DNA from 3 places in the Bradyrhizobium sp. McL0615 genome. Region 3 is predicted to be linked to each of the others. Evidence: predicted binding sites of a transcription regulator. Region 3 holds the regulator's gene; each other region holds the start of a gene.
The links. Region 3 encodes PhoB, which activates phosphate uptake and scavenging genes when phosphate is short. Its sites were predicted from a motif close to TGTCATNNANCTGTCAT; they were not measured.
Positions count from the first base shown of each region.

Region 1: a site for PhoB is predicted at 8,181-8,197, ahead of ACPPVP_RS20935 (RNA degradosome polyphosphate kinase). Genes of this name have one in related genera too.
Region 2: a site for PhoB is predicted at 1,492-1,508, ahead of ACPPVP_RS14700 (inorganic phosphate transporter). Genes of this name have one in related genera too.

Region 1 covers NZ_CP188254.1:4,441,173-4,451,785, reverse strand. Annotated here, with positions in the region: gene ACPPVP_RS20975 (hypothetical protein) at 1-494, opposite strand, end outside; gene rnd (ribonuclease D) at 1,041-2,189, shown strand; gene ACPPVP_RS20965 (autotransporter outer membrane beta-barrel domain-containing protein) at 2,784-3,923, opposite strand; gene ACPPVP_RS20960 (glutathione S-transferase family protein) at 4,142-4,873, opposite strand; gene purN (phosphoribosylglycinamide formyltransferase) at 4,936-5,589, opposite strand; gene purM (phosphoribosylformylglycinamidine cyclo-ligase) at 5,586-6,659, opposite strand; gene ACPPVP_RS20945 (CDP-alcohol phosphatidyltransferase family protein) at 6,809-7,351, shown strand; gene ACPPVP_RS20940 (chromosomal replication initiator DnaA) at 7,450-8,127, shown strand; gene ACPPVP_RS20935 (RNA degradosome polyphosphate kinase) at 8,270-10,468, shown strand; gene ppx (exopolyphosphatase) at 10,481-10,613, shown strand, end outside.
Region 2 covers NZ_CP188254.1:3,098,690-3,109,302, reverse strand. Annotated here, with positions in the region: gene ACPPVP_RS14705 (UdgX family uracil-DNA binding protein) at 1-1,121, shown strand, start outside; gene ACPPVP_RS14700 (inorganic phosphate transporter) at 1,562-3,193, shown strand; gene ppk2 (polyphosphate kinase 2) at 3,364-4,269, shown strand; gene ACPPVP_RS14690 (patatin-like phospholipase family protein) at 4,298-5,458, opposite strand; gene ACPPVP_RS14685 (3-hydroxybutyrate dehydrogenase) at 5,696-6,478, shown strand; gene ACPPVP_RS14680 (acetoacetate decarboxylase) at 6,494-7,267, shown strand; gene ACPPVP_RS14675 (transporter) at 7,416-8,459, shown strand; gene ACPPVP_RS14670 (carbohydrate porin) at 8,524-9,873, shown strand; gene ACPPVP_RS14665 (M20 aminoacylase family protein) at 9,996-10,613, opposite strand, start outside.
Region 3 covers NZ_CP188254.1:836,255-846,867, forward strand. Annotated here, with positions in the region: gene ACPPVP_RS03840 (ArsR/SmtB family transcription factor) at 1-33, opposite strand, end outside; gene pstS (phosphate ABC transporter substrate-binding protein PstS) at 334-1,344, shown strand; gene pstC (phosphate ABC transporter permease subunit PstC) at 1,503-2,492, shown strand; gene pstA (phosphate ABC transporter permease PstA) at 2,494-3,339, shown strand; gene pstB (phosphate ABC transporter ATP-binding protein PstB) at 3,336-4,157, shown strand; gene phoU (phosphate signaling complex protein PhoU) at 4,169-4,885, shown strand; gene phoB (phosphate regulon transcriptional regulator PhoB) at 4,896-5,600, shown strand; gene ACPPVP_RS03875 (GcrA family cell cycle regulator) at 5,806-6,315, opposite strand; gene ACPPVP_RS03880 (aspartate aminotransferase family protein) at 6,826-8,034, shown strand; gene argF (ornithine carbamoyltransferase) at 8,034-8,960, shown strand; gene ACPPVP_RS03890 (Hsp33 family molecular chaperone) at 9,181-10,188, shown strand; gene ACPPVP_RS03895 (hypothetical protein) at 10,299-10,601, opposite strand.

The DNA of each region.
Region 1 (10,613 bases), 3.6 Mb from region 3:
GAACCAAAGCTCGTCGCCAAATCAAAGGGATCGACTTTTTCCACCGACATCTGATCGTTGATATCGCGAAAGCGTACCAACATCGGAAGGCTCGACAGAGCGATTTCACGCTTTCCTGAAAGTTGCTGCAGCTTGATCAGGCCATCGTCGATCGGGTCCGGCAATGCGCCATGTAGAAAATTGAAGGCACGAAACACGATGAATTCCGGGGCCGACCTGCTGTCGCTTCCCGCTTTCAGCAGTGCGAAGACGGTGCCGCGTGAGTCCAGATCGAGGGCAACCGCCTCGCCTCTCGCGTGAATGACAATCGGATGTTGGCCGGCAAGCCTTGATTCTTTGCTGTAGCTGACCTCGATAACGCCCGAACCTGTCTTGGGCGCGCCATCAACCTCCGCATCGAGCGTCAGGCGATACCGCACCGTTACACTCGGAAAGGCCAGGCTATAAACAATCGGAGCGAGAGCGACGAGCGCTACAATTCCGGGCCATTTCATGTGACATTTTCCACGAGCTTGCAACCGCCAGTTACACGCCGAGAGGTTGAGAGAGATGTAACGTGGCCGCTGCCCGTGGAACCCGCTTGTTAACTGAACTCCTTAAGCCCTCGTCCACCATCCGCACGCACGCATCTTCCACGATTCCACAAATTAAGAAGCCGTCAACGCGCTCCCCACAATTCTACCGGCTTATCCGGGAGAGATTGCCGTGGACGCCTTTGCTTTCGAATTCATGGGAATGGTGATGATTGGGCTCTGTCTCATCGTGCTCGCGATTCCGTCAGGCCGTCGGCGGTCGCGGCGCGTCCGGTACGAGTAGTCCGGGCTGCGCTTCCGGACCCGACTGGCCCGCAATCCCATGCGCGGCACTCGGCGTCTCACCTAACAACGACCGCCACGCTTTTGCCGCCCATGGCATCCGGCCGCCGTTGGGACGCAAAAAAGTCGTACTCACGCTCAAATGAGCGACTCAAATCCCCTGCGACACCCTTGACATATCAGCGTTTTCGGCAGAACGCCTGTCGGTCGCGTCATGGATTGTTCATGGATCTGATTACCACCACTTCCGACCTCGCCGCTGCCTGCTCCCGGCTCGCCCAGCACAAGGTCATCACCGTCGATACCGAGTTCCTGCGGGAGACGACCTACTACCCCCTGCTCTGCGTCGTGCAGATGGCGAGCGCGGACGAGGCCGTCGTGATCGACACGCTGGCACCCGGCATCGACCTCAAGCCGTTCTTCGAACTGATGGGCAACGAGGCCGTGCTGAAGGTGTTTCACGCCGCCCGCCAGGACATTGAAATCGTCTGGCACCAGTCCGGCACCATTCCGCACCCGATCTTCGACACCCAGGTCGCCGCCATGGTGCTGGGTTATGGCGACAGCATCGCCTATGACCAGCTCGTCGAGCGTGTCACCGGGCATCGGCCGGACAAGACCCACCGCTTCACTGACTGGTCGCGCCGCCCGCTGACGCCGGAGCAGATGCATTACGCAGTCTCCGACGTCACCCATCTGCGCGACGTCTTTGCGGCGCTGGACGCCGACCTGAAGAAGCGCAGCCGCAGCGACTGGGTCAGCGAGGAAATGGAAGTCCTGACCTCGCCCAAAACCTACGATTTCCACCCCGAACGTGCCTGGGAACGGCTCAAGACGCGGGTGCGCAAGCCGAAGGAGCTCGCGGTGCTGATGGAAGTTGCGGCCTGGCGCGAGCAGGAAGCGCAAAGCCGCGACGTGCCGCGCTCACGCGTGCTCAAGGACGATGCGGTCGGCGACATCGCCACCCACGCGCCGACCTCGCTGGAGCGCCTCGCCAGCCTGCGCTCGCTGCCGAAAGGCTTTGACCGCTCCAAATGGGGCACCGACATCGTCGCCGCCGTGCAGCGTGGCCTTGCCCGCGATCCCCACACTCTGCCGAAGATCGAAAAGCCGCGCGGCAATTCAAACGGGGCAGCGACCGTCGAACTCCTCAAGGTGCTGCTACGGATGACGTCGGAGCGCCACGCCGTCGCCAGCAAAGTGATCGCCACCGTCGACGATCTCGACCAGATCGCCGCCGACGACAACGCCGACGTCGCCGCTCTGCACGGCTGGCGCCGCGAGTTGTTCGGCGAAGCCGCGATTGCGCTGAAACACGGCAGGCTGGCGCTCGCGATCGAAAAAGGCAGAGTCGTGAGAGTCGACCGGGTCTAGAACGGCTCTCTGAATCACAGCAATGGGAACATCGCAGCGTAGCCTCGTTCTAGAAACCCGTGAGGGCCAAGTAACGATTGTCGATGAGCCGACATACTCGTTTCGGTCCGCGGACAATCCGCGAACATACGATACGGAAATTCGTCTTGATAGCGAGAATCTAACCTCCGTTCACGGAGTGAGAACTGACGGGAAATGGTCCGCAGTCTTTGGTGCCAGTGGAGGATGCTCTACCGTCCATCAACACTCCGCCGTCGAGGTAGACGGTCGCCTCTATCTTGCGGTGGGTGATCAAGTGGTCTGCTTGAACCTTGTGACAGGTTTGAGGGAGTGGTCACGAAGCGTTGATGTGGCGACATGCTTCGGAGTCTATTGGGATTGCCTTCACGAAGCACTCATATCCCACGGCGAACTGCAGATTTCTCGTCTTTCGCTTACAGGCGAAGAGATTTGGAGCGCCGGCGGTGCTGACATTTTCACGGAAGGGTTCAGGTGCCTGGGTAACGGCATTGAGGTCATCGATTTCAATCGATCAGTGTACCTATTTGACTATCGAACCGGTACGCTTCTAGCCGGCTAATAGTTTGCGCTGGGCTACCACTTCAACTCCAGCCCGAGCGTGCCCTGGTGCGACTGCATCGCGGCGCGCAGTTTGGCATCATAGTTGACGTAGAGCCGCGCGGTATTGGTCAGGCTCAGCGAGGCAGAAGCGCCGGCATCGGCGCCGTACCGGCTCTCCCCGATACCCTGGAACGTGATGCTCTGCACGCCCTGACTCACCGTGATGTCGGAGAAATTCTGCACGAGGTTGTCGACGAACTTGCCGTAGCCCGACAGGTCGAGAATTTTGCCGTCAAAGATCCAGTAGTGGCCGATCTCCGCGCCGATCAACAGCCGCCCGCGCTGCACGGTGGCGCCCGTCGCCGTCACGGGATCGAGGCCCCCGATCTCCTGCAATGATCCGGTCTGGGCGCGGACGTATTCGAACGCCGCCTTGGGCACGATGCGGCCCTGGTCCCTGGTCCAGTAATAGCTGATCTCGCTCAGCACGCCGTCGAGCCGCGCATTATATCCGGCGGTCGCAATACCGAGCCCCGTGTCGCGGCGCGAATTGATGTTGCCGAAGCCGTGCACCACCGCGCTGGCCCAGGTCCACGGTCCGCTGTCGACGGAGGCGGTGAAACCGATCTGGGTCAGGTCGATCGTCGCCGATTGCAGCGCCAGCGGGATATCGATCGCCGAGCGGCTCTGGTCGACCGAGAAGCCGATATTGATGCCCGGCGCCACCCGCGCGCCGATCCCGGCTACGCCGCCCCAGGTCTTTCTGGTGTCGCCGACGAAATCGCCGACCGCGCCGTTCTTCGTATAGTTGCCGTAGCCTTCGAACCAGGTCCGGTAGCGCGGTGCTTCCGTGCTCTCCGAGGCACCGCCGCCGCCGGGGTTGGTCCGCTGCAGGCGATTGAAGCCGTTGCTCGACTGATTGCCCAGCCGTTCCAGGAAATTGCTGCCGAGATTGGTCACCGCCGCGCCCGACGACACCGCCGAATTGATCACCGTGGGCGTTGGACTGGGTGTCGGCGAAGGGGTCGGCGTCGGAGTGGGTGTGGGAGTCGGCGATTGCGCCTGCGCGGCGGACATAATGCCGATGAGAACGACCGCAATCGCGACCAGTCGCGCGAGCGTGCCCCTCGTCCCGATTTTTCGTGCCCGCGAAAGCCGCGATGAGCAGCGCATGCAATCCATTCCCAAAAAGGCAGAAGCGCGGGCCCAAAAAAATGCACAAATCCCGATCAACCGGAGCGATTTGCCCCCAGTTCGTGCGAAGGGTCAATCGGTTAGCCCCCCGGCCGGCCGCCGAATACGCACCATTGTGGTTCGGCTGCCACAGCCGGGGCGACACGGCGACGATGCTTCCGGCAGCCACCAAAGCTTGCGAACGCCCATCCCGGCATTCAGGCCGCGGCCCGGCAGCCCGCGATCTCGCTGAGCTCCGGATAGAACCTCGCGATCATCCGGCCGACATACCGCCGCAGATTGTCATGGCTTGCCGCCGCCCGCTGCAAATCCGATTCGAACAGCGGACAAATCGCACTGACCGCGAAGGCGAACATCGTAGCGTCGATACCGGCCGGCGTGCTGCCCATGAAGAACGGTTTGTCGCCGAGATAGGCCGCCATCGCATCGATTGAGCGGATTCCAATCGCGGTGATCTCGTCGGCGGAATGACGGCCGATCCCCTGCCCCTGCAACGTCTTGCGCAGGCGGCGGCGGATCATCGAGACGACGACGGGCCGGACCGGCGCAGGCACGCCCCTGAAGAAATTGACCGGCCCTTTGCGGAAATTGGCATCGATCATCCAGCGGAAATAGACGCTGGCCCAGTACAGATTGTCCTCCGCCATTTTCTCGAACGCCCAGGCGATCGCGAGTTGCTCGGAGGTAAGGCCCTGGTCGAAATCGATGCCGTATTTCTTTTCGAGGTGCCAGCGGATCAGCGTGGAGTCGCCGAGCAACTGTCCATCGTCTTCGATGTAGGGAATCTTGCCCTTTGGCGCCTTCGAAAAGCTCATCAGCGCCTTTTCGAACGGGAGTTTCGACATCCGCAGCAAGGTCTCAGCCTTGGTCACGAACGGGCTTGCGTCGGGAAGGCCGAAATTCGGCCCGGAGCCATAGAGCGTGATCATGGAACCTCAATGGATTTTGCGGAGCGCTTGTATCGCGCCCCGTCGCGCATACGAGCATAATATCAGATCGTCCGCGGCGAAATCAGGGTGCCGTCGCGATCGGTGCCGCCGTCGATCCTGCAGATGTCGCCTTCGAGGCGAAGCTTGCCGCTAGCAAGCAGCCGCAGCGCCTCCGGGTAGATACGATGCTCGATGCCGAGAATGCGCTGCGACAGCGTCTCGGCCGTGTCGTCATCGGCCACCATGACCGCACCCTGCATGATGATTGGGCCGGCGTCGGTTTCGGGGATCACGAAGTGCACGGTCGCGCCCGAGATCTTGACCCCGGCCTGCAACGCCTGGCCGTGCGGATCGAGGCCCGGAAAGGACGGCAGCAGCGAGGGATGGATGTTGAGCATCTTGCCGTACCAGCGCTGCACGAATTCGGCGGTGAACAGCCGCATGAACCCGCCGAGACAGATCAGCTCGACCTTGTTTTCATCCAGCGCCCGCTGCAGGACGGCCTCGAAGCCGGCGCGATCCTTGCCGAACGGCTTGCTCTCGATGACGACAGTCGCAATGCCGCTCGCTTCTGCCTTCGCGAGCCCGGCCGCATCGGCCCGGTTGGAAATGACGGCGACGATCTCGGCCGGAAACTCTGGGGCCTTCGCCGCATCGATCAGCGCGGCCATGTTGGATCCGCGCCCCGAGATCAGGATGGCGACACGGCGCTTCATTGCGAAAGATCGAGGTGACCGTTGTAGACCACGCGATGTTCACCCGCAGCCGGGATCACTTCGCCGAGCAGGGCGACGGTTTCGCCACTTGCGGTCAAAATTTCCGTCACCTGCTCGATCGCATCCGGCTTGACGATCGCGATCATGCCGATGCCGCAGTTGAAGGTGCGCAACAATTCGAGCTCGGCGATGCCGCCCTGCTCCGCCAGCCACTTGAATACCGGCAGCACCGGCAGCCGCGCCAGATCGATGCCGACGCCGAGATGCTTTGGCAGCACGCGCGGAATGTTGTCGGTGAAGCCGCCGCCGGTGATGTGGGCGAGGCCCTTGACGGCGCCGGTCTCGCGGATCGCGCGCAGGCAGGATTTGACATAGAGCCGCGTCGGCGCCAGCAGCGCGCCGCCCAGCGTCATGACCGGCGAGAACGGGGCCGGGGCATCGAAGCCGAGACCGGAGTTTTCCACGATCTTGCGGACCAGCGAAAAACCGTTGGAGTGCACGCCCGACGAGGCCAATCCGATCACGGCGTCGCCCACGGCGATATCGCCGCTCGGCAGCAGCGTGCCGCGCTCGGCGGCTCCCACCGCAAAGCCCCCGAGGTCGTAATCGCCGTCCTTGTAGAGCCCCGGCATTTCGGCGGTCTCGCCGCCGATCAGGGCGCAACCGGATTCCCGGCACCCCTCTGCGACGCCGGCCACAATGGCCGCAGCCGTTTCCGGGTCGAGCTTGCCGCAGGCAAAATAGTCGAGGAAGAACAGCGGTTCCGCGCCCTGCACCACGAGGTCGTTGACCGACATCGCTACCAGGTCGATGCCGATGCCGCCATGCAGGCCGGTCTCGATCGCGATCTTGACCTTGGTGCCGACCCCATCGGTCGCCGCCACCAGAATCGGGTCCTTGAAACCCGCCGCCTTGAGGTCGAACAGGCCGCCGAATCCGCCGATTTCGGCGTCGGCGCCGGCCCGGGCGGTGGCGCGGACCATCGGCTTGATGAGATCGACCAGGCGGTTGCCCGCATCGATATCGACGCCCGAATCCGCGTAAGTGAGCCCGTTTTTGCGGTCGATCATGCCCAAATTCCAGTATGATGACGGCTGGTTACGAGGAATTCCGCGATCCTGCAATGGCTCGCAAGCGCTTGGCGCATATACTATGTAGATAAGAACCGGCAGAACCCGCCAGGGGCCGGATTTGGGCCGGGAGCCGGGAAGCGACCGAGTTGAGTATTCCAAATATCATTACGCTGGGGCGCATCATTCTGGTGCCGGTCATCGTGTGGGCGATCGTTTCCAGCCAGATGGAGATCGCCTTCGCGATCTTCGTCATTGCCGGCGTCAGCGACGCCGTCGACGGCTTTCTCGCCAAGCGGTTCAACATGGCGAGCGAACTGGGCGCCCTGCTCGACCCGCTCGCCGACAAGGCGCTGCTGGTGTCGATCTTCGTGGCGCTTGGCATCTGGGGCGCGGTTCCGCGCTGGCTCGTCATCCTGGTAGTGTCGCGCGACATCATGATCGTCACGGCCGTGATCGTGTCGTGGCTGTTCGACAAGCCAATTCCGATGAAGCCGCTGATGGTGTCGAAGCTCAACACGGTGGCGCAGGTGGCGTTCGCGGCGCTGGTGCTGGGTTCGCTCGGGTTCAATTTCAAGCCGACGCCCTATGACGTGATCCTGATGGGTTTTGTTACGGTCTTTACTTTGGTTTCCGTCTCGCTCTATCTCGTCGAGTGGGTGCGGCACATGAGCACGATCGACGCGCGCTAACCGTCCTTGTTTTTTGACGCGTTTTCTTCACGCGAAACCGGTGCCCACTTCGCTTGAAAACGCTATGAAGGCTGTAAGATCCCGGCCTGGAGATTTGCGTGGCAGTTCGCGTTCAACCTCGTCAGCTTGCCTTTGCGCTGCCGCATGCGGAGAGCCTGACCCGCGACAATTTCCTGGAAGGGCCGGCCAATGAAGCCGCGCTTTCGCTAATCGAAAGCTGGCCGGACTGGCCGAACCGCATCATGCTGCTGGTGGGACCGGAGGGCTCGGGCAAGAGCCATCTCGCCGCGATCTGGGCCGAGCAGGCCGGCGCGCGCTCGATATCGGCGCATGCGCTCACCCCCACTACCGTCCCCGGCGCGCTCGCTACCGGTGCGCTGGTGGTCGAAGACCTGCGACCGGCCGACTTCGACGAACGCGCGATGTTTCACCTCCTGAACCTCGCGCGCGAGGATGAGGCCTTCGTCCTGATCACGGGGCGCGTTCCGCCCGTGGCGTTCGAGGTCGAGTTGCGCGATCTCAGGTCGCGGCTGCGCGCCGCCCCCGTCGTACCGCTATTGCCGCCCGACGACTTGCTGTTTCGCGGCCTGATCATCAAGTTCTGCGCGGACCGCCAATTGAGCATCGACGAGACGGTCGTGAGCTACCTCGTTACCCGGATCGAGCGCTCCTATGCCGCCGCCCGCCAGGCGGTGGACCTGCTGGATACCGAGGCGCTGCGGCTCGGCCGGCCGGTGACCCGGGCGCTGGCCGTGGAAGTGCTGCGCAACGCCTGATCGGCCTGTCCGTGCTCCTGCGGCCTTGACGGCGGCCTGAGGCGGAACATCAATGTCATTGAAACGTCATCGGCGTATCACATGCTGTGGGCCGCATCCCCCTAAACTAGCCCCGCGCCTCCCGAAGATGGACCAAAGCCTTATGGAATCGGCACAAGTTATTGAAATAAAAGAAAAAGAACCAATTGCCGAGGCTCCTCCCGCGATTGCCACGAGCCCGGAACGATTCATCAATCGGGAACTATCCTGGCTGCACTTCAACCGCCGGGTGCTCGAGGAATCGGTCAATCCGGGCCATCCCGTGCTGGAACGGGTACGATTCCTGTCGATTTCCGCCAATAACCTTGATGAGTTCTTCATGGTCCGCGTCGCCGGTATCAAGGCACAGGTCCGCGAAGGCATCGCCGAGCGTAGCCCTGACGGCATGACGCCGTCCGAGCAGCTCACCCTCATCAACAAGACGGTTTCGGAACTCGCCTCCGACCAGCAGGCGATCTGGCGCGATCTGCGCGCCACCCTGTCGGAGACGGGTATCACCCTTGTCGACGGCCACGACTTCACCAAGGCGGAGCGCGGCTGGCTCGAGGATCATTTCCTCCGCAACATCTTCCCGCTGCTGACGCCGCTGGCGATCGATCCGGCGCATCCGTTCCCGTTCATCCCGAGCCTCGGCTTCACCATCGCGCTGCAGTTGGCGCGGGTGTCCGACGGCAAGCCGATGAATGCGCTGATCCGCATGCCCGGCAAGATCGACCGCTTCATCCGCATGCCCGCGGGCAAGGACGGCGCGGTGCACCTGATCCCGCTGGAGCAGGCCACCGGCCTGTTCATCGGCCGCCTGTTCCCCGGCTACACCGTCAAGGGCCAGGGCGCCTTCCGCATCATCCGCGACTCCGAACTCGAAATCGAAGAAGAAGCCGAAGATCTGGTCCGCCTGTTCGAGAGCGCACTGAAGCGTCGCCGCCGCGGTTCGGTGATCCGCCTCGAGATGGAAGCCAAGATGCCTGAAGCGCTGCGCGGTTTCGTGCAGCAGGCGCTTTCCGCCGCCGACGACGAGGTGTTTCTGGTCGACGGCGTGCTGGCGATGAACGAACTCTCACAACTGACGCGGCTCGACCGGCCCGACCTCGAATTCACGCCCTACGTGCCGCGCCATCCCGAACGGGTGCGCGACCACGGCGGCGACATCTTCGCCGCGATCCGGCAAAAGGACCTCATCGTCCATCACCCCTACGAATCCTTCGACGTCGTCGTACAGTTTCTGCAGCAGGCGGCCCGCGATCCCGATGTCGTCGCCATCAAGCAGACACTCTACCGTACCTCGAATAATTCGCCGATCGTGCGCACGCTCGCCGAGGCTGCGGAAGCCGGCAAATCGGTGACCGCGCTGATCGAGTTGAAGGCGCGGTTCGACGAGGAAGCCAATATCCGCTGGGCGCGCGACCTCGAACGCGCCGGCGTTCAGGTCGTGTATGGCTTTCTCGAACTGAAGACCCACGCCAAGCTGTCGATGGTGGTGCGGCGCGAGGGCGGCAATCTCACGACCTATGTCCACACCGGCACCGGCAATTATCATCCGGTCACCGCGCGCATCTATACTGATCTGTCCTACTTTACCTCGGACCCGATCATCGGCCGCGATGCGGCGCGGGTGTTCAACTACATCACCGGCTATGCCGAGCCGAGCGACATCGAGCGGATGGCGGTGTCGCCGCTGACGCTGCGCAAGCGCATCATTGAACACATCAAGGGCGAGGCCAATCACAGCAGGCACGGCAAGCCGGGCGTGATCTGGATGAAGATGAATTCACTGGTCGACCCCGATGTCATCGACGCGCTGTACGAGGCCTCGCAGGCCGGCGTCTCGATCGAACTGGTGGTGCGCGGCATCTGCTGTCTGCGGCCGGGCATTCCGGGCCTGTCCGAGAACATCCGGGTCAAATCCATCATCGGCCGCTTCCTGGAGCACGGCCGCATCTACTGCTTTGGTATGGGGCAAGGCCTGCCCGGCCCGAAGGCGGCTGTGTATATCTCGTCGGCCGACATGATGCCGCGGAACCTGGACCGCCGCGTCGAAATCCTCTGTCCGTTGCAAAATCCCACGGTACATCAGCAGGTTCTCGAACAGATCATGGTCGCGAATCTGAAGGATACCGAGCAGAGCTGGCAGTTATTGCCGGACGGGTCCTCAACGCGTATGAAGGCCGCGAAAGGCGAAGAGCCGTTCAACCTGCACAACTATTTCATGACGAATCCGAGTCTGTCTGGCCGTGGAAAGTCTCTCAAGGAATCTTCGCCGCGCCGCCTCACGCGCCGTAACGAACGTCCGCCATCATCATAAGGAATTCCGGCTGTGAAGCGACCGCGCAAGCGCGCTTCCAGCGTCGCCGTCATCGACATCGGCTCGAACTCGGTTCGTCTCGTCGTCTATGAGACGATGGCGCGCAGCCTCGTCACCATCTTCAACGAGAAGGCGCTGTGCGGGC
Region 2 (10,613 bases), 2.3 Mb from region 3:
CGGTGCGCCGCGACGAGCACAAGATGCATGCCTTTGTCCGCTTCCGCGAAGTCGGTCGCGAGCAGAAATCGCACTTCGTGGCCTGGTTCGAGCCGGAGCATCACATCGTCGAACTGGCCGCGCCCTTCTTCGCGCGCCGCTTCGCCGACATGCCCTGGTCGATCCTGACGCCGGATGCCTGCGCGCATTGGGACGGCCATGCCGTCTCGATCACGCCCGGTGTCGGCAAATCCGAAGCCCCTACCGCGGACCGCCTGGAGGAAACCTGGCGGCGCTACTACGCCTCAATCTTCAACCCGGCACGGCTGAAGGTGGCGGCGATGCGGAACGAGATGCCGAAGAAGTATTGGCGGAACCTGCCGGAGGCCTCGTTGATTAAACCCCTGATCGAAGGTGCCGGACGTACCGCAAGCGCGATGATCGCGAATGCGGCGACCGAACCGCACAAGGCGCAGAAGCGGCTGGAACCGCCCAAGAGAGACGACAAGAGAAGCGAAATGGCTCGCAAGCACGCCGGCGACGATATCGAAACCCTGCGCGAGGAAGCCGCCGATTGCCGCGCCTGCCCCCTCTACAAGGATGCCACCCAGACCGTGTTCGGCGAAGGCCCGCCAACCGCGCGGATCATGCTGGTCGGCGAGCAGCCGGGCGACAAGGAAGACCTCGCCGGAAAACCGTTCGTCGGGCCCGCGGGGCAGATGCTCGACCGCGCGCTGGAAGAAGCCGGGATCGACCGCCGTACGGTCTACGTCACCAATGCGGTGAAGCATTTCAAGTTCGTGCCGCGCGGAAAAATCCGCCTGCACCAGAAGCCCAACACGCCGGAGATCAAGGCGTGCCGGCCATGGTACGAACGCGAACTGGCCGCGATCAAACCCGAGCTGGTGGTAGCCATGGGCGCCACCGCGGCGCAAAGCGTGTTGGGAAAGATCACACCGATCAACAAGAACCGCGGACACCTGATCGATCTCGATGATGGAACCCGGGCGCTGGTGACCGTGCATCCGTCCTATCTGTTGCGATTGCCCGACGCCGATGCCAAGGCACGGGAATATCAGCGCTTCGTTCAAGACCTCAAGATCGCCGCCGACCTGCTGCGAAAATCAGAACAGGCGGCCTGAAGCCCGCCAATCCGGCAACCGCAATTTCTGTTGAGATATAACGGGGAAATTGACAATCGCATTTGCAACCATTAATTGATGGAGTACACAACCGCATTCTCAAGGGAATGTGGGGACGTCTGGTCACGCCATGATGCTCCCATACGGTCGACGCGCTGCGCGGTCCCCCTTCAGCCCCGGCGCCGTGCAGCGCGCGACCCACTTTCTTGCTGCCCGGTTACCGCATGACACGTGACGGCGCGCCAGCAATCGACAGCATCGCGCCCGCAAAGCCCCAACGATTCCAACAGGAAGTACCCGAACGGCCAAGGCCGACGCGCATTGCTGCGCGTGATCGCGCGATCCGACCGGCCGGCGCAACACCTGCGCCTGTCATCTAACCTTCAAGTCCCTCGGTCAAAGATGCCGTCTTCTCAAGCATATGACGACGGGGGGTCAGAATGACCGATATTGCACTCAATCCATCGATGGGCGACGAGGCGGCGCCTATCCAACCGGCCTCGCGGCCGAACCTCGACAAGGGGTTCAACCCCCTGACCATGATCCTGTTCTTCGGCATCCTCGCCGCCGGGCTGCTATACGTCGCCTACAGCATCTACGCCGACATCGACGCGACCGGCATGCGGGTCACCGCCTGGCTGCCCTATCTCCTGCTGTTCGTGGCGCTGCTGATCGCGCTTGGATTTGAATTCGTCAACGGTTTCCACGATACCGCCAACGCGGTCGCGACCGTGATCTACACCCATTCGCTGCCGGCGGAATTCGCCGTGATGTGGTCGGGCTTCTTCAATTTCCTCGGCGTGCTGCTGTCCTCGGGCGCGGTCGCCTTCGGCATCGTCTCGCTGTTGCCGGTGGAATTGATCCTGCAGGTCGGCAGCAGCGCCGGCTTCGCGATGGTGTTCGCGCTGCTGATTGCGGCCATCATCTGGAACCTCGGCACCTGGTATTTCGGCCTGCCGGCATCCTCTTCGCACACGCTGATCGGCTCGATCATCGGCGTCGGCATTGCCAACGCGCTGATGCGCGGCCGCGACGGCACCTCGGGTGTCGACTGGACCAAGGCAACCGAGATCGGTTACGCGCTTTTGCTGTCGCCGCTGTTCGGGTTCATCATGGCTGCGGTCCTGCTGCTGGTGCTGAAGTTCATCGTGCGCAATCCCGCCCTGTATGCCGCGCCTGAAGGCAACAAGCCGCCCCCGTTGTGGATCCGCGGCATCCTGATCGCGACCTGCACTGGCGTCAGCTTCGCGCACGGCTCCAACGACGGTCAGAAGGGCATGGGCCTGATCATGCTGATCCTGATCGGCACGGTGCCGACCGCCTACGCGCTGAACCGCGCGCTGCCGGAATCCCAGGTGGCGCAGTTCCAGACGATCTCGCAAGCCGCCTCCAAGGTGGTCGCCGCCAAAGGCGCCGGCCACAGCATCATCGGCGACCCGCGGCCCGCGGTGACGCAATACGTCGCCACCCGCCAGATCAGCGAAGGCACCTTTCCCTCGCTGGCCGTGCTGGTGAAGGACGTCGGCGAGCAGGTCCAGAAATACGGCTCGCTGAACAAGGTGCCGGCGGAAGCCGTCGGCAACACCCGCAACGACATGTACCTGACTTCCGAAGCGATCCGCTTCCTGATGAAGGACAAGGAAAGCGACCTGAGCAAGGAAGAGGTCGACACCCTCAAGGCCTACAAAGGCTCGCTCGACTCAGCCACCAAATTCATCCCGCTCTGGGTCAAGATCGCGGTAGCGATCGCGCTTGGGCTGGGCACCATGATCGGCTGGAAGCGCATTGTCGTCACCGTCGGCGAGAAGATCGGCAAGACGCATCTGACCTACGCGCAAGGCGCGTCCGCCGAACTGGTCGCCGCCGCCACGATCGGCGCCGCCGACATTTTCGGCCTGCCGGTTTCCACAACACATGTGCTGTCATCCGGCGTCGCCGGCACCATGGCGGCCAACGGTTCCGGCCTGCAGATGGCAACCATCCGCAATCTCCTGATGGCATGGGTGCTGACGCTGCCGGCCGCGATCTGCCTGTCGGCAGGCCTCTACGTGCTGTTCTCGAATCTGTTCTGAGTATCGGCGGTGCGGCAGGGTCGCTGCCATGCGGGCAGCCTCGACGGGTAGCGGAAGGCCGGAGCCAAACTCCGGCCTTCTGCTTTCTGCAAGGTGCCGTGTCCCGATTCCGCCGTCCGATATTCGCATTCACGCCACGCGACCCAACAGGTCCGCAGCCGGAGCCACCTATGACCACATCAATCCACGATCGCATCCACGCGGAAATGCTCGACAGTTTCGATGAGGAACTGGAGCTTGAAATCGACGACGATCGCCTCGATGCGCTGACCAACGAATTCTCCGACCATACCGCAAAAGAGACCGTCGACCGGCGCGTCTACTTCACGGAATTATTCCGCCTGCAGGGCGAACTGGTAAAATTGCAGACATGGGTGCAGCACCACAAGCTGAAAGTGGTGGTGATTTTTGAGGGCCGCGATTCCGCCGGCAAGGGCGGCGTCATCAAGCGCATCACCCAGAGGCTCAATCCGCGGGTTTGCCGCGTCGCGGCGCTGCCGGCGCCGAACGAGCGCGAGCGCACGCAATGGTATTTCCAGCGTTACGTTTCGCACCTGCCGGCCGGCGGCGAGATCGTGCTGTTCGATCGCAGCTGGTACAACCGCGCCGGCGTCGAGCGCGTGATGGGATTTTGCGCCGAAGACGATGTCAACGAATTCTTCCGCTCGGTGCCGGAATTCGAGCGCATGCTGGTGCGCTCCGGAATCATTCTGATCAAGTACTGGTTCTCCATTACCGACGAAGAGCAGCATTTGCGCTTCACCATGCGGATCCACGATCCTCTCAAGCAGTGGAAGCTCAGCCCGATGGACGTGGAAGCGCGCACCCGCTGGGAGCAATACACCAAGGCCAAGGAAGCGATGCTGGAGCACACCCACATTCCGGAAGCTCCCTGGCATGTGGTCGAGGCCGTCGACAAGAAGAAGGCGCGGCTGAACTGCATCGCGCACCTGCTCGAACAAATTCCCTACCAGGAAATCAGCCACGACCCGGTCGTTCTGCCGGCGCGGGTTCGCAACCCCGAATATAGCCGCGGACCGATACCGCCCGAATTGTACGTGCCGGCGCGCTACTGAGCGCGCCGCCCCGCAGCGTCGCGCGATTTCAGTAGTCGCGCTCGCGGTGCACGTCGTGGACCACGATGCCCATGCCTTGTTCGGGCAAGGCCAGCCAATCCCGTCGCTTCAGCGTCCGCCTTGTATCTTCCAGCCCGCTTTGCCAATGCTCGCGCATCGACGTGGCCGAGAATTCATGGTCCTTGGAATCGCCCTCATAGGCTTTCTGCTGATAGATCATCTGCAGAATGGTGATTTCGGGTAGGTCGGCGAGACGGTCCCGCAATGAGCGCTCATGCTCGCTGAGCCGGTCCTCCGGAACTTTTTGCAGCGCCTTGTGCAGATCGGTCTTCAGATTGTTCATCTGCTTGTAGACATCGGTATTGTGCCGCGTGCGGGACGAATAAACGATGTCCTTGTGCCTCGCCAACACCTCCTGGATATCGCGGGGCAAGGCGCCGCGGGCGCTGAACAGGTCGACCTGAAACACCAGCGAATTCATCTTGTCCTCCTGGTCCAGCAGATGCTGCAGAGGGGTGTTGGAAACGATGCCGCCATCCCAGAAGTGATCGGTGCCGATCTTGACCATCGGCAGCGCCGGCGGCAACGCCCCGCTCGCCATCACGTGTTCGGGGCCGATCACCTCGTTCTTGTTGTCGAAGTACAGGAAATTGCCGCTCAGTACATTCACGGCGCCGACCGCGAAATGAACCTTGCGCGAATTGATGAGATCGAAGTCGACCAGTTCGAGCAGTGTTTCGCGCAACGGACCGGTGTCGTAATAGCTGGTCGCGGTCTTGGCACCGGCGGGGCTGAACCACGGACTGACGTCGTGCGGCTTGAAGAAGCCGGGCTGCCCCAGCGTGGTCGTCAGGAACGTGCTCGTCAGGTTGCGGGCCTTGCGGTAGACGTCACCATCCGGCGTGTAGTGCCAGACCTTGCGCGCTGTGATGCGCTCCCAGAAGATTTGCAGTCGCTCCAGACGCTGCTCGCGCGGATTGCCCGCGATGATCGCCGAATTGATCGCGCCGATCGACACCCCGCACACCCAATCCGGCTCGATGCCGGCTTCGTGCAGCGCCTGGTAGACACCGACCTGGTAGGCGCCTAGCGCCCCGCCGCCCTGCAGCACCAGCGCGATCCGGTCGCAGCGATCCGGGCGCCAGCTTGGCGCGATGGAGCTGGCTGAATGTGGTGTGCGCGCGTCCATGGCAATACCTCATGAGAAACGAAATCAACGATCGCTAGCAGAATTCAGGGCAGCGGTGACACCGGTATGACAATGCTGGTCGTCGCGCTCACGCGCGTCTGCCGCTGTCACACGTCTGAAGAAAATTTCTCACATCGCTGTCGTCGATGGTCACTAGCAATTGCGCATTGCGGCCGGCGAGGCATCTGCAATCGCGTGGCCTCGTGCGCATTCATTCTCATCCGAAGAGCCATTGCCATGTTATCGGGAAAATCAGCCATCGTGACCGGTTCGACCAGCGGAATTGGTCTTGGCATTGCGCGCGGCCTCGCCGCCAGCGGCGCGAACGTCATGCTGAACGGGTTCGGCGACGCCGGAGAGATCGAGGCCATTCGCGGCGACCTCGCCAACGGTCATAACATCAAGGTGCTCTATAGCGGGGCCAACATGGCCGACGACGCTGAAATCACCGGCATGATCGCGCAGGCTGAGAATGCGTTCGGCGGCGTAGACATTCTGGTCAACAATGCCGGGATCCAGTACGTCGCCCCGATCGAGGAATTCCCGGTCGAGAAATGGAATGCGATCCTCGCCATCAACCTCTCCAGCGCATTCCATACCACGCGGCTTGCGGTGCCCGGGATGAAGAAGAAGTCCTGGGGCCGGATCGTCAACATCGCCTCGGCGCACGCGCTGGTCGCCTCACCCTTCAAGTCGGCCTACGTCGCCGCCAAGCACGGTATTGCCGGCCTGACCAAGACCGCCGCGCTCGAACTTGCCGAACATGGCATCACCGTCAATGCGGTCTGCCCCGGCTATGTCATGACGCCACTGGTGGAGAAGCAGATCCCCGAACAGGCCAAGGCGCGCGGCATCACCGAACAGCAGGTGATTTCCGACGTTCTGCTCGCAGCCCAGCCGACCAAGCGCTTCGTCACCGTGGAAGAGCTGTCGGCACTGGTGAACTTTCTCTGCACCGACCACGCCCGATCGATCACGGGGACCACGCTGCCGGTCGACGGCGGCTGGACCGCTCACTAGTTAAGGGGATTTTCGATGCGCAAGGCAGACGTGCTCAAGCTTCCGTCGATGCCGATGGCCGGTCCGAGTTATCCGGCGGGACCGTATCGCTTCGTCAACCGGGAATTCCTGGTCATCAGCTACGAGACCGATCCCGACCTGATCCGCGCCGGCCTGCCCGAGCCGCTGGAGCCGATCGATCAGCCCGTCGTGCACTACGAGTGGATCAAGATGCCTGATAGCTCCGGCTTCGGCAGCTACACCGAATCCGGCCTGGTGATCCCTGCCCGGCTCAATGGCGAAGAGGTCAATTTCGTCTCCCAGATGTATCTCGACGATGATCCGCCGATTGCCGCGGGCCGCGAGATCTGGGGTTTTCCGAAGAAATATGCGCACCCGAAGCTCGAGGTGGTCAAGGATACGCTGACCGGCACCCTCGAATATGCCGGCCAGCTCGTCGCCATGGGGACCATGGGCTACAAGCATGAAGCGATGGCGGGGAACGGCGAGATCACGCGCGCCACCCTGTCGAAGACCCAGATCAATCTCAAGCTGATCCCCGGTGTCGATGGCCGCGCGGAAGTCTGCCAGCTGGTCGCGATCAACCTGACCGATATCGTGGTCAAGGGGTCATGGATCGGCCCGGGCCGGCTTCACCTCGTGCCTCACGTCAACGCGCCGGTGGCCGATTTTCCGGTCCGGCGCGTCGTCGGCGCGCATCATTTTCTCGCCGATCTGACGCTGCCCTATGGCCGCGTGGTCTATGATTACAACAAGCAGGACGAAGACCTGGCACAAGCCGCGGAATAGGACGGGTGACACATTCCTGTAACCGGGATGTAATCCTATAGGACCTTATTGAGAATCCGGCGGGCTCGAAGGACTGCCTCGAAGCTGATTTTCGCTCTGGTGAACGTACCCGTGATTTCTGGCGTACGACAAAGTACTGCGGTGTGCGATGCGAGTTGATACGTCAGTTGCCGATGCCATCGCCGACAGCGACGTGGCGCGCTCGCCGCTCGTGTCGGCCCCGATCGCCGGCCTCGTCTGGGCGTTTCGCATCCATTCGGACGGCGTTCCGGAAGCGCTCCCGATCGACCGGCCGATCCCGTTTTCCCATGACGGGCTGCTCTGGCTGCATTTCAATCTGGCCGATGCCCGCGCGCTGCAGTGGCTGACGCCTGCCAATCTCGACGTTCCGACGCAGGCGCGTGCGCTGTTGCTGGCAAAGGACAATTACCAGCAGCTCCACACCGTCGATGACTGCGTCTACGGCGTGATCTCGGATCTGCTGCGCGACGTCGCCGATGCCACCGAGGACACCGGGTATCTCCGCTTCGTGATGACCGAGCAGATCCTGGTCAGTGGCCGGCATCATGCACTGTGCGCGGTCGACGCCACCCGCCGTGCGCTCGAGGCCGGCCATCGCATCGAAAGCGCGGCCGCGCTCTTGGAGACCATCGTCGAACATGTCGCCAACACCATGGACGGCATTGCCGATCGTGTGGCGCAGGCGCTCGACGAGGTCGAGGAAAAGGTGCTGTCGGACAGCGCGACGGACCAGCGTCAGAACCTCGGCCGCCTGCGGCGCACCTGCGCCCGCCTGCACCGGCAATTGTCGGGCTTGCGGATCGTGTTTCACCGGTTTGAGCACCGGCATCTCGACGATCTGAAGCCTGTCTTGCGGCTCCGCGCCGGCAAGCTCGCCCAGCGCCTCGATGGCCTCGACCACACCATCGTCGAGATGCGCGAGCGCAGCCGGCTGCTGCAGGAAGAGCTTCACCTGAAAATCGAGGAACAGGGCAACGACAATATCAGGGTGCTCTCGGTGCTGACGGCGCTGCTGATGCCGCCGACGCTCGTCACCGGCATTTTCGGCATGAACACCAAGGGGCTGCCGTTCACCGATCTCGAAACAGCTTTCCTGTGGGCATCCCTGCTGATGGTTCTGTCGTCGCTTGCCGCCTATTTCATCATGAAGCGCATCGGGATTATCAGATAGCCTGGTCACGGGCGGGGCCACGCGGATGCTCAGGTTGTGCAGATTGTCGGTGGCGGCGTGCGTTGTGAGCGCCACGGCGAGCACAAGCGCATACGCCGGCGCCAAGGACGAAAATGCCGCCGAATGGCTGGCCCCGAAATGGCTCAACGAGTGGCATGACGGGCTGGCGGCCAAGGGACTGAATTTCGGCGCCACCTGGATCGGCGACAACATCACCAATGTCTCGGGCGGCACCGGGCGCGGCGCCATCCATTTCGGCCGGTTCGATCTCTCCGTCGATGGCGACCTCGAGAAACTGGTCGGCTGGACCGACGGCAAATTTTACGTCAACGCGCTCGGCCTCTACGGCCGCGGCCTGTCACGCAATTACATCCACAACCTCGCCACCATCAGCGAGATCGAGGCCCTGCCCGAGGCGCGCCTTTACAATGCGTATTTCGAGCAGGGCTTCTACAACAATGCGCTGAACTTCAGGATCGGGCAGCAGGCGGCCGACGTCGAGTTCTTCGACAGCCAGACCGACGATCTCTTCATCAACGGAACGTTCGGCTGGCCGGCCAACAAGGCCAACAATCTTCCCTCCGGCGGGCCGGCGCCGCCGATCGCGGTGCCCGGCATTCGCGTCAAGGCCACCCTGTCGGACCAGGTCACGGTGTTCGGCGCCGTGTTCAACGGCAATGCGGCGCGGCCGGGCGAAGGCGACCCGCAGCTTCGCGACAATCACGGCCTGGCGTTCCGGGTCAACGATCCGCCGTGGCTGATCGGACAGGTGCGCTGGAGCTATGACCTCGACTTCGGCAGAGGTCCGCTGGCCGGCAATTTCACGCCGGGCGGCTGGTATCATACCGGGCAGTTCGACGATCAGCGCTTCACCGCGCAAGGCGCCTCGATTGCCGATCCCAGCGGAACCGGTATTGCCGCAAAACTTCGCGGCAATTTTGGAATCTTCGCCGTGGTCGAGCAGACGCTGTACCGACCAGCGTCGGTGACCGAAAAAGGCGTGTCGGCCTCGGTACCCGGGGTGACGGCATTTGCGCGGATCGCCTACAGCCCGCCGGATCGCAACCTGATCGACCTCTATCTCGACGGCGGCATTGGCCTCAGCGGTCTGGTCTCCGGTCGCCCGCTCGACCGGTTCGGGATGGCGGTGGCCTATATGCGAATTTCAAATTCGGCGCGAAACCTCGATCGCGACAGCCAATTTTTCGCCGGCCTGCCGAGCCCGGTGCGCAGCAATGAGACGCTGATTGAGCTGATCTACGAGGCCCATCTCAAGCCCGGCTGGCTGCTGGCCCCGTATTTTCAATATGTGTTTCGTCCGTCCGGCGGGATCCCGAATCCGAACGATCCGACCGGCCTGTCACGGATCGGCGACGCCGCGGTGTTCGGCGTGACCACCACGCTTAGATATTAAGAACCGCATCTTCACGTCCTGGCTGAGCGGCAAATAAAGAAGGCCCGCACTGGAGATACGGGCCTTCCTTGGCATGTATTCGAATTAACGTGCGATCGAAGCTTGAGGGCGTCGGAGAAGCCTTACGCCGCCGCCAGCTTGTTCTCGACCAGCTTGATCCAGTACGAGGTGCCGTACACGATCGCCTCGTCGTTGAAATCATAGGCGGGGTGATGGAGCCCAGCGCTATCGCCATTGCCGCAGAAGATGAAGGCGCCCGGCCGCGCTTCCAGCATGTAGGAAAAATCTTCCGCGCCCATCAGCGGCGGCATGTCGTGGACGTTCTGGGCGCCGGCGACGTCCCTGGCCACCTGGGTGGCGAAGTCAGTCTGGTCGGCATGGTTCTTGGTGACGGGATAGCCGCGCTCGTAAACCAGATCGACCTTGGCGCCCGTCATTTTGGCTACGCCTTCGCAAATCTCCCGGACCCGCTTCTCGACCGTTTCGCGGACTTCCGGCGTCAGCGTCCGCACGGTGCCACGGAGTTCGGCGGTCTGCGGGATCACGTTGCGGGCGTTGCCGGCATGGAACTCGCAGATCGAGATCACGGCGGAGTCCAGCGGATCGATGGTCCGCGAGACGATCGATTGCAGGGCGGTGATCAGCTGCGAACCGACCAGCACGGAATCGATGCACTTGTTGGGGCGCGCGGCGTGGCCGCCGAGCCCTTCGATCCTGATATCGATCGAGTCGGTCGCGGC
Region 3 (10,613 bases):
GGCGAGGCAGCGTGCGGCGAGTTCTCTGTCCATGGTCCTCAATATCGCAAGCCGCCGAAATTACAACCATAATACTGGTTTTATAGTTATATTTGATCTGGCCGTCGCTCCGCGGTTGATCGGAAGCGTGCCTGGGAACCGCGCGACCTTACCGCCTGTTTTCCCCAGGCCAAGACCCCGTCGGCGCAATAAATCAAAGCGATTTCAGTCGCTTAGATATGTCATCCAACTGTCATCGAACCTTCGTAAAAGCTCTATCGATCGCTCCTAGATGAGCGGCAAGTGAGCGCGATCGGGCGCAACAGGCGCTTCGCTCACCAGATGGAGACCACCATGAATTTCATGAAAGCTATCGTCGCAGCCGGCCTGGTCGCCGCCTCGACGTCGGCCTTCGCTGCCGATATCACCGGCGCGGGCGCGACCTTCCCCTTCCCGATCTATTCGAAGTGGGCCGACGCCTACAAGAAGGAGACCGGCAACGGTCTGAACTACCAGTCGATCGGCTCCGGCGCCGGCATCAAGCAGATCCAGGCCAAGACCGTGACCTTCGGCGCCACCGACGCGCCGCTCAAGCATGAGACGCTCGAGAAGGACGGCCTGGTGCAGTGGCCGATGGTGATGGGCGCGATCGTGCCGGTCGTGAACCTCGAAGGCATCAAGCCGGGCGAGCTCGTGCTGTCGGGCGAAGTGCTCGGCGACATCTATCTCGGCAAGATCAAGAAGTGGGACGATGCCGCGATCGCAAAGCTCAATCCGAAGCTGAAGCTGCCGGCCGACGCCATCACCGTGGTGCGCCGCTCCGACGGTTCGGGCACCACCTTCAACTTCACCGACTATCTCTCGAAGTCGAACGCCGAATGGAAAGCCAAGGCTGGCTCCGGCACCGCGGTCGAGTGGCCGACCGGCGTCGGCGCCAAGGGCAATGAAGGCGTTGCCGGCAATGTCGGCCAGACCAAGAACGCCATCGGCTACGTGGAATATGCCTACGCCAAGCAGAACAAGCTGACCTATGCGGCGATGATCAACAAGGCCGGCAAGACCGTGCAGCCGACCACCGAAGCCTTCCAGGCGGCCGCTTCCAACGCCGACTGGGCCAAGGCGCCCGGCTACTACGTGATCCTTACCGACCAGCCCGGCGAAGCCTCCTGGCCGATCACGGCGGCGACCTTCATCCTGATGCACAAGGATGCGACCGACAAGGCGGCCTCCCAGGAAGCCATCAAGTTCTTCAAATGGTCGTTCGAGAAGGGCGGCAAGATGGCCGAAGAGCTCGACTACATCCCGATGCCGGAATCGGTGGTCAAGCTGATCGAAAAGACCTGGACCGCCGAGATCAAGAGCTGACGGGGCCTTTCGCCTCGCAACACGATCGCTCAACCCGGGATGCCCGGGTTGAGCACCCCTCTCGGGACCGGAGAGGCAAGAACAATGCGCGAGCCAAAAAGCCGTGCACCGAAGTCCGGGTCATTGGGCTATAAGTACAGGGGATTGGCGTGGCAGAAATGGCGGTTGAAAGCGACGTAATGGATGCTGCCGGACCTTATGATCGCGCAAGGGCTCTCAGCGCGTTCAAGCTCGGCGACGTCACCTTCTACTGGATCACGCGCGCCTGCGCGATCTCGGTTCTCCTCATTCTCGGCGGCATCATCATCTCGCTCATTGTCGGCGCCTGGCCCGCGATCCGCGAATATGGCGCAGCCTTCCTCTGGACGCAGCGCTGGGCGCCGTCGGCCGATCCGCCTGTTCTCGGCGCGCTCGGCCCGATCTACGGCACGCTGATCACCTCCGGGATCGCGATGCTGATCGCCATTCCCGTCGGTCTCGGCATCGCCGTGTTCCTCACCGAGATCTGTCCGCTCTGGCTGCGCCGTCCGATTGGCCTGGCCATCGAACTGCTCGCCGGCATTCCCTCCATCATCTACGGCATGTGGGGCTTCTTCGTGCTGGGCCCGTTCCTGGCCAACACCTTCCAGCCCTTCATGATCAGCGTGTTCGACGGCGTCCCGGTGCTGGGCACTATCTTCGCGGGTCCCCCGTCCTATCTCAGCCTGTTCAACGCCGCGCTGATTCTCGCAATCATGGTGCTGCCCTTCATCACCGCGATCTCGGTTGACGTCTTCAAGACGGTACCGCCGGTCTTGAAGGAAGCCGCTTACGGCGTCGGTTGCACCACCTGGGAAGTCGTCCGCAACGTCGTCATCCCCTACACCCGCGTCGGCGTGATCGGCGGCATCATGCTGGCGCTCGGCCGCGCGCTCGGCGAGACCATGGCGGTGACCTTCATCATCGGCAATTCGTTCAAGATCCAGTCCTCGATCTTCGCGCCGGGCACCACGATCTCTGCCGCCATCGCTTCCGAATTCGCCGAGAGCGACGGGCTGCATCAATCCGGCCTGATCCTGCTGGGCCTGCTGCTGTTCGTGCTGACCTTCTTCGTGCTTGCCGCCGCCCGGCTGATGCTGATGCGGCTGGAAAAGAAGGCGGGGAACTGACATGAACCCGATCTACGCTTCCCGCCGCCGCTTCGACATCATCATCCGCACGCTGTGCGTCGGTGCCGCTCTGTTCGGCGTGACCTGGCTCGCGCTGATCCTGTTCACGCTGTTCTACAACGGCCTCGCCGGCATCAACCTCGCCGTCTTCACCCAGGATACGCCGCCGCCCGGATCGACCGATGGCGGTTTGCGCAACGCCATTATCGGCTCGATCATAATGACCGTGATCGGGGTCGGCATCGGCGCGCCGCTCGGCCTGTTCGCCGGCACGTATCTGGCCGAATACGGTAAGCACGACAAGCTCACCTCGGTGATCCGCTTCATCAACGATATCCTGTTGAGCGCGCCGTCGATCATCATCGGCCTGTTTATCTACGGCGCCATCGTGGTGCCGATGGGCGGCTTCTCGGCCTTCGCCGGCTGCCTGGCGCTCGCCGTGATCGTGATCCCCGTGGTGGTCCGCACCACCGAGGACATGCTGGGACTGGTGCCCAATCCGCTGCGCGAGGCCGCCTCCGCTCTCGGGCTGCCGCGCTCGCTGGTGATCCGGCGGATCGCCTATCGCGCCGCCCGCTCGGGCCTGATCACCGGCGTGCTGCTGGCGACCGCCCGCGTCGCCGGCGAGACTGCGCCGCTGTTGTTCACCGCGCTGTCGAACCAGTTCTTCAGCCTGAACCTGACCAAGACGATGGCGAACCTTCCCGTCACCATCAACAACTTCGTGCAGAGCCCCTATGTCTACTGGAAGCAGCTCGCCTGGAGCGGGGCGCTGCTGATCACGCTCACCGTACTTGCCCTGAATATTGGCGCGCGCATTCTCGGCGCCGAGAGGACATCCAAATGACCGAACTCTCCGTATCAGTGAGTACCGCGAGCGGGCCCGTTCCGCAGGTGGCGCTGCCCGAGGCCGCACCGAAGGTGACCGCCCGCGGCCTGAACTTTTACTATGGCGAGCACCATGCGCTGAAGAACATCAACCTGACGCTCGGCACCAACCGCGTCACCGCCTTCATCGGCCCGTCCGGCTGCGGCAAGTCCACGCTGCTGCGGATCTTCAACCGGATGTACGACCTCTATCCCGGCCAGAAGGCGACCGGCCAGTTGATGCTCGACCAGACCAACATCCTCGACCCCAAGCTCGACCTCAATCTGCTGCGGGCCCGCGTCGGCATGGTGTTCCAGAAGCCGACGCCGTTCCCGATGACGATCTACGAAAACATCGCCTTCGGCATCCGGCTCTATGAGAAGATCTCCAAGTCGGAGATGGACGGCCGGGTCGAGAAGGCGCTGCGCGGTGGCGCGCTGTGGAACGAGGTCAAGGACAAGCTGAACGCAAGCGGGCTGTCGCTGTCCGGCGGCCAGCAGCAGCGGCTCTGCATCGCGCGCACGGTTGCGGTGCGGCCCGAGGTGATTTTGTTCGACGAGCCCTGCTCGGCGCTGGACCCGATCTCGACCGCCAAGGTCGAGGAACTGATCCAGGAGCTGGCGGAGGATTACACCATCGCCATCGTCACCCATAACATGCAGCAGGCGGCCCGCGTCTCGGACAAGACCGCCTTCATGTATCTCGGCGAGCTGATAGAGTTCGACGACACCAACAAGATTTTCACCTCGCCGAGCGATCGACGTACCCAAGATTACATCACCGGCCGGTTCGGTTGAGGAGATAACACATGGCTTCTGAACACACCGCCAAGGCATTCGACAGCGACCTCCAGGAATTGACCCGTCTCGTCGCCGAGATGGGCGGCCTGGCTGAGCGCATGATCACCGAATCCGTCGACGCGCTGGTCCGTCGCGACGTCGCTCTCGGCAAGCGCGTCGTCGCGTCTGACGTCGAGATCGACCGGCTGCAGCATCTGATCGAGGAGCGCGCGGTGCTGACTATCGCGCGCCGCCAGCCGATGGCGATCGACCTGCGCGAGATCGTCGGCGCCATGCGGGTCGCCACCGATCTGGAGCGGATCGGCGACCTCGCCAAGAACATGGGCAAGCGCGTCGCAGCACTGGAAAACGATTTCCAGCCGCTGAAGCTGATGCGCGGCCTCGAACACATGACCGACCTGGTGCAGTCGCAGGTCAAGTCGGTGCTGGACGCCTATGCAGCGCACGATCTGCCGGCGGCGATGGCGGTCTGGAAGGGCGACGAGGAAGTCGACGCCATCTGCACCTCGCTGTTCCGCGAGCTCCTGACCTATATGATGGAAGACCCGCGCAACATCTCGTTCTGCATCCATTTGATGTTCTGCGCCAAGAACATCGAACGGATCGGCGACCATGCCACCAATATCGCCGAGACCGTGTTCTACATGATCGAGGGCCAGCAGATGCTCGACAAGCGCCCGAAGGGCGACATGACGAATTTTGCCACGACCGTACCGAATAGCTGAGGGATAGAAGATGAGCGCGCGCATTATGGTGGTCGAGGACGAGGAAGCGCTGACCACGCTGTTGCGCTACAACCTCGACGCCGAAGGTTATGATGTCGAAACCGTCGCGCGCGGCGACGATGCGGATACCCGGTTGAAGGAACGGGTGCCCGATCTCGTCGTGCTGGACTGGATGCTGCCCGGTCTGTCAGGCATCGAACTCTGCCGGCGCCTGCGCGCCCGGCCGGAGACCAAGCAATTGCCGATCATCATGCTGACCGCGCGCGGCGAGGAGAGCGAGCGGGTGCGGGGGCTGGCGACCGGCGCCGACGATTACATCGTCAAACCGTTCTCGGTGCCGGAACTGCTGGCGCGGGTGAAGGGCCTGTTGCGGCGCGCGAGCCCGGAGCGGCTCGCCACCGTGCTGACCTATGGCGACATCGAACTGGATCGCGAGAAACGCCGCGTCGCGCGTTCGGGCCGCCAGATCGATCTCGGCCCGACCGAGTATCGCCTGCTGGAGTTTTTCCTGGAGCATCCCGGCCGCGTCTTCAGCCGCGAGCAATTGCTCGACAGCGTCTGGGGCCGCGACATCTATATCGACGAGCGCACCGTCGACGTCCATATCGGCCGCCTGCGCAAACTGCTCAACCCCGGCCGCGAGCAGGACCCGATCCGCACCGTGCGCGGCGCCGGCTACGCGCTGGATGACCGGTTTGCGAAGGTGGAGCCGTAAGGCTTCAGCGTTCGCAACCGCCGTCGTCCCTGCGAACGCAGGGACCCATACCCACAAATCTCGATTGTTGAAAAACGCTGGAGCTCCAGCGAAGCATAACCACTGACATCGGTGGTTATGGGTCCCTGCGTTCGCAGGGACGACAAACCATTTGGTTCGTAGCCCGGGTTGCGCTGCGCTCCATCCGGGCTCGATAAATCGCAACTTACCGCGTCGGCTTCGGCTGCTGCCTGCGCCGGTCGGAGGCCGGCTGATACGCCACGCGCGAGTGATGCGCGCAATAGGGCAGGCCCGCGAGCGCCTTGCCGCCGCAGAAGAAGAATTCCGGGCTCGAGGGATCGCCGACCGGCCAGTGGCAGGTGGCTTCGTTCAGTTCGAGCAGCGACAGCCGCTGGCTCATCGGCACCACGTTGTCGAAGGCGATCGGATCCGGCTCCATCTCGACCTCGAAAGCGTGCGCCAGCGCGGTGTTGCCGCGCGATACCGGGCGCGATACCCGCATCATCTGCTGCGCCGGGCGCGCCTTGCGCTGCCGCGGGGCGGCCGAGGAGGGGCTCTTGGCGCGGCCGGACAGGCCCAGCCGGTGCACTTTGCCGATCACAGCGTTTCGCGTCACATTTCCGAGTTCCGCGGCGATCTGGCTGGCCGACAATCCGGCTTCCCAGAGCTTTTTCAGCTGTTCGACGCGATCGTCGGACCAGGTCAATACCGTCATCGCATTCTTCCCTTCGCATCGCGCCGGCCAATCAGGGGCAGCACTGGCGACGTCATTCGTCTCAAAAATCCCTGCGGTCAGAATCCCTTAGCCCTCGCCGGGCGCGAAAGCCGCGCCCGAACGTGTACGCTGTACAAAATGGACTCTTGGGATCAGATCCGCCGCACGAGATGTCGTACCCGACAGCCCAAAAGCTACAATATGGCGGGACTCGGGCGCAAGAGTCCGCGCCGATGCGTCCACATGTTCCGGCATCTCTGCATTGCAGTGCGTGTTTTGCACCACACCGCAATCCTACGGAATTAACCTTTCTTGCGCCGCAGGAAGGCCCGCTTTCAGTGCTGGAAACACAGCCTTGTGGCGTGTTGACAGCGACCGCCGCCCACATAGAATACCTCCTACGTGCCGCCCTTAAGAGGCGGCACGTTTCGTTTTCGCAAGACCGGCTGCTGCCGCGTTCGCGCTCACGCTCGCATGCTCCGCGGCCGGTCAAAACCTTCAGTGATTGCCATGACCCAAAGCGCCACGTCGCATCTGCTCCCCGTCTTCGCCAGGGTCGATCTCGGCTTCGAGCGCGGCGAGGGCTGCTGGCTGACCGCCACCAATGGCGATCGCTATCTCGACTTCACCTCGGGCGTTGCGGTGAACGCGCTGGGGCACTGCCATCCGTACCTGATCGCGGCGCTGCAGGAGCAGGCGACAAAGCTCTGGCACATGTCGAACCTGTTCAAGAGCCCGGACGGCGAAAAGCTTGCCGCGCGGCTCTGCGAGCAGAGCTTTGCCGACATGGTTTTCTTCTGCAATTCCGGCGCCGAGGCGATGGAAGGCGTGATCAAGGTGGTGCGCCGCTACCAATTCTCCAAGGGCCATCCCGAGCGCTATCGCATCATCACCTTCGAGGGCGCCTTCCACGGCCGCACCCTGGGCACGCTCGCCGCGACCGGTTCCGCCAAATATCTCGAAGGCTTTGGCCCGCCGATGGACGGCTTTGACCAGGTGCCGCACGGCGATCTCGAAGCGGTGAAGAAGGCGATCGGGCCGCACACCGCGGGCATCCTGATCGAGCCGGTGCAGGGCGAGGGCGGCGTGCGCTCGGCGCCGCAGTCCTTCTTCAAGGCGCTGCGCCAGCTCTGCGACGAGCACGGCCTGCTGTTGGCGTTCGACGAGGTGCAGACCGGCATGGGCCGCACCGGCGATCTCTTCGCCTACAAGCGCGTCGGCGTGACGCCGGATGTGATGTCGCTGGCGAAAGCGCTCGGCGGCGGCTTTCCGATCGGCGCGGTGCTGGCCACTGCGGACGCAGCTTCGGGCATGACGCCCGGCTCGCACGGCTCGACCTTCGGCGGCAATCCGTTGGCGATCGCGGCGGCCAATGCCGTGCTCGACGTGATGCTGAAGCCCGGCTTCTTCGATCACGTGCAGAAGATGTCGCTTTTGATCAAACAGAAACTGGCCTTCGTGGTCGACCGCTATCCCACCGTGCTCTCGGAAGTGCGCGGCGAGGGGCTTTTGGTCGGCGTCAAGGCCGTAGTGCCCTCCGGCGATCTCGTCAACGCGCTGCGCGGCGAGAAATTGCTCACCGTCGGCGCCGGCGACAATGTGGTGCGGTTCCTGGCACCGTTGATCGTGACCGAGGCCGAGATCGACGAGTCGGTTCAGATGCTTGAGCGCGCCTGCATCGCGCTGTCGGGCAATCAGTTGAAGAAGGCGGCGGGGTGATGAGCAAATCCGTCCGTCACTTCCTCGATATAAACGAATTGCCGCCGAAGGAGTTGCGCAACATGCTGGCGCTGGGCGCCGACATGAAGGCCAAGCTCAAGGCGCACGAGAAGGCCGGCAAGCCGCTCGAAGGCAAGACGCTGGCGATGATCTTCGAACGTCCCTCGACGCGCACGCGGGTGTCGTTCGATGTCGGCATGCGCCAGCTTGGCGGTGAGGCCATCATGCTGACGGGCGCGGAAATGCAGCTCGGCCGCGGCGAGACCATCGCCGACACCGCCCGCGTGTTGTCGCGCTATGTCGATGCGATCATGATCCGCATCCTCAACCACGATGCGCTGCTGGAATTGGCCGCGCACGCCACCGTGCCTGTGATCAACGGGCTGACGCGGCGCTCGCATCCCTGCCAGGTGATGGCCGACCTGATGACCTTCGAGGAGCATCGCGGGCCGATCGAGGGCAAGACCGTGGCCTGGACCGGCGACGACAACAACGTGCTGGCCTCGTGGGCGCACGCGGCGGAGCGTTTCAAGTTCCAGCTCAATGTCGCAACCCCGCCGCAACTCGCGCCGAACAAGGCGATGAAGGACTGGATCAAGGCGACGCAGGCGCCCATCGTGCTCGGCAACGATCCCGAAGCCGCGGTCCGCGGCGTCGACTGCGTCGTCACCGATACGTGGGTGTCGATGGGCGACAAGGACGGCGAGCACCGCCACAACGTGCTCAAGCCCTATCAGGTCAATGAGAAGCTGATGTCGCTGGCCAAGCCGGACGCGATCTTCATGCACTGCCTGCCCGCCCACCGCGGCGAGGAGGTCACCGATGAGGTGATCGACGGCCCGCAATCGGTGGTGTTCGACGAAGCCGAAAACCGCCTGCACGCGCAAAAGGGCATTTTGGCCTGGTGTTTTAACGAAGTGGCGTAGCATTTTCGTCGTCGTCGCTGCGGTAGCGTTCACCGTCGTCCCTGCGAACGCAGGGACCCATACCGCGTGATCTCGCGATTTTCGCTGTGTGTTAGACGTCGTTCGTAACAATGGAGGCCGGTGGCTATGGGTCCCTGCGTTCGCAGGGACGACTCGTGGAGGTGGTTTCGTCCTCTTCAACCCCCTTCAATTTTCCCTCTTAGCCCCCAGATAAAGCGCCATGGATTCACAATCAGACCCGAAAATCACGACCGAGGCGCCCATTCGCGCGCCGTCGTCCGTTCCCGTCGATGACGCGGCGCTGCCGTTCGAGGTCGCCGAACTCGACCTGCGCGGCCGGCTGACCCGGCTCGGCCCCGCGCTCGACGACATCCTGACCAAGCACGATTATCCCGCGCCCGTCGGCAAGCTGCTCGGCGAGGCGATCGTGCTGGCGACGCTGCTCGGCTCGGCCTTGAAATTCGACGGCCGCTTCATCCTGCAGACCCAGACCGACGGTCCGGTGTCTTTCCTGATCGTGGATTTCCAGTTGCCCGACCGGCTGCGCGCCTATGCGCGCTATGACGCGAAGCGGCTGAAGGACGGCCAGGATTCAGGCGCCCTGCTCGGCAAGGGCCATCTCGCGATGACCATCGACCAGGGCGCGGACATGAGCCGCTATCAGGGCCTGGTGGCGCTCGACGGCGGCAACCTGGAAGACGCCGCCCATGAATATTTCCTGCGCTCCGAGCAGATCCCGACCCGCGTGCGGCTTGCGGTCGGCGAGGAATGGCGCGGTGGCGACGGCAGCGGTCCGAAGCACCGCTGGCGCGCCGGCGGCATGCTGCTGCAGTTCCTGCCCAAGGCGCCGGAGCGGGCGCGGCAGGCCGACCTGCATCCCGGTGATGCGCCCGATGGCGCGGTGACGCATTCCGTTGCCGAGGATGACGCCTGGGTCGAGGGCCAGTCGCTGATCGGCACCGTCGAGGATGTCGAGCTGATCGATCCCGACCTGTCGGGCGAGCGTTTGCTGTACCGGCTGTTTCACGAACGCGGCGTGCGCGTCTTCTCGCCGCTGCCGCTGCGCGCGCAATGCTCGTGTTCGCGTGATGCGGTGTCGGCCATGCTGAAAACTTTTGCTGCAAAAGACCGCGCCGAGATGGTCAAGGATGGCAAGGTGGTGGTGACCTGCGAGTTCTGCTCCTCGGTCTACCAGTTCACCCCGCACGAAGCGGGCGTGGAGGAGTAGAGCTGCAGTCGTAGGGTGGGCAAAGCGCAGCGTGCCCACCATTCAGGACGCGTTTGTTGAAAGATGGTGGGGACGGCGCAGCGCACCTTTGCCCACGCTGCTAGGCGTTCCTAGCTCAACAGCGTACGGGTCTGGTTGGCCGCATCATAGATCTCGATCTGGAGCATCGGATAAGCCGACTTCAGTTTCCGGCCCGCCGTTTCGGCGGCCTCGGCGGTGTCAAACTCCGACTTGAAATGGCCGTCGACAACCGTCACGAAGCCCTCGGTCGGCGGCCGGTCGGCTCGTATCGCTTTTTTCGGTTCGGGTTCGTCAATAGTGAGAACGGGTTTTTTCATCATGGGTTCTTTCGGGTTCGTTGTGTCGGTTTGATCTGGGAGGCGCGGCTGGCCATCCCGAGCGGATGCAAGCAACGATTTTGCTTC